2 regions of the Clostridium sp. 19966 genome follow, and region 1 is predicted to be linked to the other one. Evidence: riboswitches for the same ligand, from Rfam matches in the RefSeq annotation. Region 1 holds a riboswitch; the other holds the start of a gene.
The links. Region 1 has a riboswitch for lysine ahead of IAI10_RS14400 (hotdog domain-containing protein). Riboswitches for the same ligand answer to the same signal wherever they lie in the genome.
Positions count from the first base shown of each region.

Region 2: linked by a shared signal. The riboswitch ahead of IAI10_RS18830 (aspartate kinase) and the one ahead of IAI10_RS14400 (hotdog domain-containing protein) in region 1 are both predicted to bind lysine.

Region 1 is NZ_JACTOJ010000013.1:109,098-113,570, forward strand. It holds gene IAI10_RS14390 (DUF445 domain-containing protein) at 1-305, opposite strand, end outside; gene IAI10_RS14395 (PAS domain-containing sensor histidine kinase) at 530-1,885, shown strand; lysine riboswitch at 2,088-2,270, shown strand; gene IAI10_RS14400 (hotdog domain-containing protein) at 2,466-2,846, shown strand; gene IAI10_RS14405 (3-keto-5-aminohexanoate cleavage protein) at 2,865-3,689, shown strand; gene IAI10_RS14410 (L-erythro-3,5-diaminohexanoate dehydrogenase) at 3,691-4,473, shown strand, end outside.
Region 2 is NZ_JACTOJ010000022.1:14,872-19,344, reverse strand. It holds gene IAI10_RS18840 (cation diffusion facilitator family transporter) at 1-934, opposite strand, end outside; gene IAI10_RS18835 (M18 family aminopeptidase) at 1,060-2,358, shown strand; lysine riboswitch at 2,419-2,586, shown strand; gene IAI10_RS18830 (aspartate kinase) at 2,694-3,899, shown strand; gene lysA (diaminopimelate decarboxylase) at 3,955-4,473, shown strand, end outside.

The DNA of each region.
Region 1 (4,473 bases):
GAAAAATTGTATTCGCCAGCAAACTTATTTAAGCTGTCTTTTGTGATTAGGTCTTCAGTGACCATATTGCATAGCGCATTAATAATTTTATCTCTGTTTCTAGGAACTATTTCTGTTTTATAAGATATACCTAGAGGTTTATGAAATAGTGCAGTAATACCATACCAATCCGCAAAGCCCCCTATCATAGAAGCACAGAAAGCGCTGCTTAATAAACCGCCCCAAAAAGTTCTATGGAAAGGATATGCTATTAAAAAACCTAAAGTAACGATTATTAACAATATAGTAGCCTTATGTTTATTCATAGGAGGTACCTCCGCAAAAGAATTTATTATTGTTTATTATACCACAATTGATGATTTTTTTATTTCATCAGTAATTTCAAGGTTATTAGAATTATAAATGATGACAGCAATCATTACATATGTTAAAGATATGAACATTTATGTAGTTATTATGAAAAAACTATATTATAATATTGTAATGTATGATTTACAGCAGAAACTTAAGATAGTTATGGAGATAACATATGGAAAATATATCAAGCCTACTTTATAGGCTTCAAAGTCATAAAACTGGAATTGCAATAGTTGTTTTACTAGCATTCATAATATATTTATTGATAGATAGAAATAAGCATATAAGAAAAGAGAAGAAACTTAGGGATGAGATGGAATTTTTAAGGACTGTAATTAATTCTCTTCCAGATATAATATGTTTTAAGAATGCTGAAGGAAGATGGGTAGAAGCTAATGAGGCTATTATGGAACTATATAGTACTGATGATAGAATCATAGGTAAAAACCATGAGGAGCTTTCAAAGCTTCTTCCTGATTTTAAGGAAGAATTGAAGAATTGCGAAAAGACAGATTCGGATATCTGGCATAATGGGAAAACAGCCATGGTGGAAGAAGTATTTCATATTAATAGCGAAAATAAAAGAATATTTGAGGTTATAAAGGTGCCTTTATATTATGAAGATGGAAGTAAGAAGGGACTAGTGGTGGTAGGAAGGGAAATCACAGAAAGAAAAAAAGCAGAAGAAATAAAAAGGCAGGCAGAGGAGAGTAACAAGCGGTTAAATGATTTAAAACAGTACGATGCAGTAAGAACAGAATTCTTTGCTAATTTATCTCACGAATTAAGAACACCGCTCAATATGATAATGGCACCAGTTCAGCTCATAGAGCTCATGCCTGAGAATAAGGAAAAGGTAATGAAATGCGTAGGAATTATAAAACAAAATTGTTTCAGGCTAATTAGATTAATAAATAATATTATAGATATAACTAAAATTGAATCGGGCTACATAACCATGAACATAAAAAAGCAGAATATAGTATCAGTAGTAGAAGATACTGTTATTTCAGCCAGCAATTATATTGAGAACATGGGGCTGGAACTGATATTTGATACGGATATTGAAGAAAAATATATTTATATGGATGCAGATAAATTTGAAAGAATAATTCTTAACTTACTTTCCAATGCGATTAAATTCACTAACCCTGGCGGCAGCATCTTTGTTAATATGTACGACTTGGAAGGAAAAATAAGAATTTCAGTTAAGGATACTGGCATTGGTATACCAGAAAATAAGAGGACCAGCATCTTTGAAAGATTTGTTCAGGTGGACAAATCTCTTTCTAGAAATACTGAGGGAAGCGGCATAGGGCTTTCACTGGTAAAGGCTTTTGTGGAAAAGCATGGGGGTAGCATAAGTATAAACAATGAATATGAAGATGGTACAGAATTTATTATGGATATTCCCACAGATTATTTTAGCGAAAAAGATTGCAGCATAGAAAATGCAGAAATAGAAGGAGAAACCTTAAAGAATAAAGTTCAGATTACGAATATAGAATTTTCTGATATATATTCTTGATAGGCTTAAAAGGTCTTATCAATTATTTAAAAAATAACCCATTAATTTTACAAAAAGTAATAATTATAAGGGAAAAACACAGAAAAATTAATAAACTGCAAAAAGATACCAAAATAGCATAAATAATATTTTTAAAATTTCTCTAGGGTGTATCATTTTTGAGGTAAGTAGAATATATATATTTTACCGATACAAATTAATATACATAAATAGAGGAGCAGGTAATTGGGTAACAGGGAAATGTTAAGGATAAGAACCTCCAAGGTTCTTTGTGAAGGGGTTATCTGCCGAAAGGTCTTGCTGGTTCTTCAGCTAAAACCTTGGAGATAGCAGAAAAAACTGCTGTTTCTGTCATGAAAATATTTTGTGGAGTGCTATTTATGTAATGAGAATATAGATTTTCATTGCATAGCAGCTCTTCATAGGTGAAATTATGATATTAAAAGCACTGAAAATCTTTCAGTGCTTTTTTTAATGCCTTCAGACTGCAGCCAGCATTAATGCAGCTTGGAGATAGGAAGAGAACGACTAGTTTAATGTAAGTCTACATTTAGCAAAACATGAAACGGAGGAATTTGGAATGAAAGCATTAATAAGAGTAAGAATGAGTTTAAGTGATGCCCACTATGGAGGAAATTTGGTGGACGGAGCAAAAATATTGGAGCTATTCGGCGATGTGGCTACAGAGCTTCTAATAATCAATGACGGAGATGAAGGATTATTTAAAGCTTACGATAATATTGAATTTTTGGCACCAGTATATGCAGGGGATTTTATAGAAGCAGAAGGAGAGATAGTTAAGGTGGGAAACTCTTCAAGAGCTATGAGGTTTGAAGCAAGAAAGGTGATAGTGCCAAGGTCAGATGTAAATGAATCTGCAGCAGATGTGCTGGATAAACCTATAGTGGTTTGCAGAGCCTCAGGAACTTGTGTGGTTCCAAAGGATAAGCAGAGAAAATAATTTGGAAGAGGGAGCTATATGGAAAAACTCATAATAACCGCCGCTATATGCGGGGCGGAGGTTACCAAAGAACATAACGAGAAAGTACCTTACACAGTCAGTGAGATAGGAGAAGAAGCAGAAGCTGCTTTTAAAGCAGGGGCGAGCATAATACATCTTCATGTAAGGGAAGATTCAGGAGTTTCTACTCAGGACAAAGAACGCTTTAAGCTCTGTATAGAGGAGATAAAAAAAAGATGCCCTGGGGTGATAATTCAGCCTTCTACTGGAGGAGCTGTAGGAATGACAAATGAAGAAAGACTTCAGCCTATATATCTTAGACCAGAAATGGCTACTCTGGATTGCGGCACCTGCAACTTTGGTGGGGATGATATATTTGTAAACACTGAGAATACCATAATTGAATTTTCTAATAAGATGAAGGAACTTAACATAAAACCAGAGCTAGAGGTTTTTGATAAAGGCATGATAGATATGGTTATTAGATTAAATAAAAAAGGAATAATTAAAGCACCCTTGCATTTTAATTTCGTTCTTGGAGTAAATGGAGGAATAAGTGCTGAGTTAAGGGATTTTTCCTTTATGAAGGATAGCCTGCCAGCAGGAAGCACTTTTACGGCAGCGGGTCTGGGAAGATTTGAATTTACGGTGGCAGCTATGTCCATAATATCGGGAGGTCATGTAAGAGTTGGCTTTGAGGACAATGTATATGTGGAAAAAGGTGTAAAGGCAAAATCAAATGGAGAGTTAGTGGAGAAGGCAGTAAGGCTTTCGAGAGAACTTGGTCGAGAAATTGCTTCTCCTGAGGAAGCTAGGAAAATATTAGGCATAGGGGGATTTTAACATGAAAAAAGGATGTAAATATGGAACTCATAGGGTGCTGAGCCCGGAAGGAGTACTTCCTCAGGCAGCCTATAGCATTAGTAATGATATGGAGCCTTACAGCAATGAAATACTTATCGATGTGCAGGCACTTAATATTGATTCCGCAAGCTTTACACAATTGGAGGAAGAGGCTGGCGGAGATATAGAAAAAATCAAGAAAAGAATACTTGAGATAGTAGCAGCCAGGGGAAAGATGCAGAATCCTGTAACAGGCTCAGGAGGAATGCTTATAGGAACTGTAGAGAAGATAGGTGAAGATTTAAACAATATAGATTTAAAAGTAGGGGACAAAATAGCTTCTTTGGTGTCTTTATCCCTTACACCATTAAAGATTGATGAAATAACGAATATAAAGCCAGAGATAGACAGGGTTGAAGTGAAGGCAAAAGCAATACTTTTTGAAAGCGGTCTTTATGCTAAGCTTCCTCAGGATATGCCTGAGACTCTTGCTCTAGCAGCTTTAGATGTGGCTGGAGCTCCAGCTCAAACTGCCAAACTGGTAAAGCCCTGTGAGAGTGTGCTTATATTAGGAGGTGCTGGAAAATCAGGAATGCTATGCTGTTATGAAGCTATGAAAAGAGTGGGACCTACTGGAAAAGTTATTGCTGTGGTGGTAGATGAAGCTCAAGCTGAAAGATTAAAATCCATGAAGCTTTGCCATGAAGCTATTATAGCGGATGCCACAAAACCTGTAGAAATATTAAATAAGGTAATAGCTGCTAATAGCAATAAAGAAGTTGAT
Region 2 (4,473 bases), on a different contig from region 1:
CTTCCTTGTCGTCTACATTTACTGGATCCATATGTATTACAAGTATGAGATTTAGCTTTTCTGAAATTTCTCTTTCTGCTCTGTCAATGACGTTATGTATGGATACTATATTTATGTTGGAAGGAACTTCTGCATGTATGGATGCCATAGCCTTTCCTGGACCATAATTATGTATTATAAGATCGTGGACACCTATTATATTTTCATAGGAAAGCACCCGCTTCTTTATATCCTTTACCAGCTCTGCATCTGGAGCTTCTCCCAGCAAAGGATTTACAGTTTCTTTTATCAGCGTGAAACCAGAATAAAGAATTAATGCGGCTACTAAAATTCCTAAATATCCGTCTAGAGGAAAGGAAGAGAATAAAGAAAAAATAAGGGATATAGCAACAACAGCTGAAATTATTACGTCTCCTAAGGAGTCTAAGGCAGAAGCTTTTAAAGCAGCAGAATCTATAATAAATCCTATTTTCTTATTAAAAAAAGAAAGCCATACCTTCGCAGCCATAGATAGTAATATAAGCAAAAATGGAATCAATTGAAATACTACTCTGCTAGGATGAAATATCCTTTCAAAAGAAGATTTAACAAATTGAAAGCCTACAAACATAACCATGAAGGAAACTACTAATGCGGATAGATATTCAATTCTTCCATGACCAAAAGGGTGCTCTTCATCAGCAGGTAAATTTGAAAGCTTAAATCCAATTATAGTGATAAGAGAAGAAGCACTATCAGAAAGGTTATTAAAAGCATCCGCAGTGACAGCAATACTATTAGTCAAAATTCCAACTGAAATCTTTATGAAAAATAATATTAAATTAATAACTATACCTATAATTCCAGCAAAAAATCCATATTTGGTTCTTACAGTTTCATTTTTTGTATCTTCGAAGTTCTTAATGAACTTTTTAATTAAAGTATTAATAAACAAATATTATCACCCCAAAATAGTTTATTCTATTGATTAACTTCTGTACATATTATATCATAAAATATGTCGACTAATAATTAATCGAAATTTTAATTTGTTATAATTTATGATACGGAGTGATATAGATGGAAAAGGAAATTAAAAGCCTTGCTGAAAATTTATTAGATTTTATAGATGAAAGTCCCACAGCCTTTCATGCTGTTGCTGCTGCTAAAAAGGAATTATTGTCAGCAGGCTTTAGTGAGCTTAAGGAAGAAGAAGCTTGGAAGATAGAAAAGGGAGGAAAATATTTTACTACTAGAAACGACTCTTCACTTTTTGGATTTGTGGTGGGTACAGGAGAGATGGAAGCAGAAGGCTTCAGAATAGCTGGATCACACACAGATTCCCCAACTTTCAGAATAAAACCCCATGCTGAGATGTGCAATGAGGGTTTCTTAAAGCTTAATACAGAAGTATATGGGGTACCGATTTTAAATACTTGGTTTGATAGACCTCTATCTATAGCTGGAAGGGTGGCAGTAAAAAGTACTGGAATGTTTCCAGAAAGCAGATTAGTAAATATATCAAGACCAATAACTATAATACCTAATTTAGCCATACATTTAAATAGAAAAGTGAATCATGGTGTTGAATTAAATCCTCAGAAGGATACAATACCTATGGTAGGCTGTATAAATGATGAGCTTGAAAAGGATGAGTTTTTAGTTAAGCTTATAGCAGGGGAGCTAGGGGTTAAAGCCGAGGATATACTGGATTTTGATTTATTTCTATATGAATATGGAAGAGGTTGCCTACTAGGAGTAAATGAAGAATTCATATCTTCTTCAAGAATAGATAATCTTAGCATGGTGCACAGTGCTATTCATGCAATATTGGATGCAAAACCTGGGAAAGCTACCAACCTTATAGCATGCTTTGACAATGAGGAAGTGGGAAGCTCTACTAAGCAGGGAGCTAATTCCGAAATATTAGTGCATACTTTAGAGAGGATAGCTCTAAGCCTTGGCAAAGGAAGAGAGGAACTTTTAAGAGCCTATGCTAAATCCTTTATGATATCTACAGACGCGGCTCAAGGTCTTCATCCCAATAATACAGAAAAATTTGATCCAACCTGCAGGGTTATTCTAAACCAAGGACCTGCTATAAAAATCAGCGCAGCTCAAAGCTATACCTCTGACAGCATATCTATAGGTACATATGAAATGATATGCGAAAAAGCAAAGGTACCTGTGCAGAAATTTGTTAATCGTTCTGATGAACCAGGTGGAAGAACAATAGGACCGCTTTCAGCTACCCATCTTCCAATTAAATCAGTGGATATAGGAGCACCTCTTTTAGCTATGCATTCTGTAAGAGAGCTTGGAGGAGTATATGACCATTTTTATATTACTAAATCTTTGATTGAGTTTTTTTCAATGTAAATAGCTGTTGCATAAATATAATAATTGTGTTACCATAATGTAAATTAAATAATGAACTTTACCTAGGGTAGAGGTGCCTAAATTAATAGTACTTTTGCGGAGCTGGCGGGCGTAGAGGCAAGAGGAAAGGGATTTAGGCCGAAGAGAAGAAACTGCAAAAATCTTCCCTGGCTGTGCATAAAATATATGTATGGCTGTCATGGTTTTCCATGGAGAGCTACAAGGTACACGTAGTTGTATTAAAATTGTTTTTAAGCAGCAAAGGTGTTCCTTTGCTGCATTTGTTTTATGTAGTGACTATTCAAGGTGGAGGGCAGCAATCTAGAGGTGATAAATTGAATATTGTAGTACAAAAATATGGGGGGAGTTCCGTAGCTACTTCCGAAAAGATAAAGAAGGTAGCAGAAACTGTTATAGCGAGAAAAGAAAAGGGAAACAGCATGGTAGTTGTAGTATCTGCTATGGGAGATACCACGGACGAGCTCATATCCTTAGCAAAAGAAATAACAGAAAATCCCGATAAAAGGGAGATGGATGCTTTGCTATCCACAGGAGAGATGGTATCAAGTGCAATGCTAGCTATGGCTGTCAATGCCATGGGACATAAGGCTGTAAGCTATAGTGCCTATCAGCTTAATATACAGACCAGAGGACAATATGGCAAAGCACTTATAAAAGATATGGATATTACTAAAATTGTGGAAAGCTTAGAAGAGGACAACATAGTAATAGTAGCTGGATTTCAGGGAGTTAATGATTTGGGAGACATAACTACTTTAGGAAGAGGAGGCTCAGACACCTCTGCAGTAGCTTTAGCATATAAACTTAAAGGAAGCTGTGAAATATATACTGATGTAGATGGCATATATGCCTGTGATCCTAGGAAGCTGAAAAGTGCAAAAAAATTATCCGATATTCATTACGAAGAAATGCTGGAACTAGCAAGTTTAGGTGCTCAGGTTATGCATTCCAGGTCTGTAGAACTTGCAGAAAAATATAATATACCCATCTATGTAGGGTTAAGCTGCAGCGATATTAAAGGAACTATAATAGGAGGGACTAACAATATGGAAACCAAAGCTGTCACAGGAATAGCCACTAGCAATGATGATATTTCGATAACAGTAAAAAATATATCCTCAGATATAAATATTATCTCTGAATTATTTGGTAAAATAGGAGAGAGAAAGATAAACATAGATATGATAAGCCAGACGGCTCCGATAGATGATAAGGTAAATATATCTTTTACTATACCTAAAGAAGATGTTTCAGATTGTATGGAAATACTATATCAATTAGCCTGTAAGGAAAATATTATAATAGATGAAGATATAACCAAATTTTCAATTGTGGGTATAGGTATGAAAACCACATCTGGAGTAGCAGGAAAAATGTTTAGGCTTTTTAGCGAGAATAATATATTGGTTAAAATGATAACTACTTCTGAGATAAGAGTTACTTGTACCATAAAGCGAGAAGATGAGCTTAAAGCAATCGATATAACGGGAGAGGCATTTAATCTTAAAGCATCCATTTAAAACATAGCTATTTTAAGAATATTTAGTTTTAATTTTTGTGATTGGAGGAAGGAAAATGAAGTTATTTGGTACAATGGCCGTAGTAGACAATAAACTTACGGTAGGAGGAGTAAGCTGCAGCAGCATGGCGGAAAGTTTTGGAACTCCACTATATGTATTTGATGAAAATTTATTAAGAGAGAAATGCAGGAGATACAATCAAAGCTTTAAAGCTTCTGAAAAAGGTAATAGAGTGGCTTATGCAGGTAAGGCTTTTCTTATAATGGCTATGTGTAAGCTGTTAAATGAAGAAAATATGTGGCTTGATGTGGTATCTGGAGGAGAACTCTATACCGCTTATAAAAGTGATTTTCCAATGGAAAGAATATATTTTCATGGAAATAATAAAACAATTGAAGAAATTGACATGGGAATAAGATTGGGAGTAGGGAGATTCGTGGCGGATAATTTCTATGAGATAGACAATATAAATGAAATAGCGGCAAAATACGGCGTGAAACAGAAAATTTTATTAAGAATAACTCCAGGCATTGAAGCGCACACTCATGATTATATAAGAACTGGTCAAATAGAT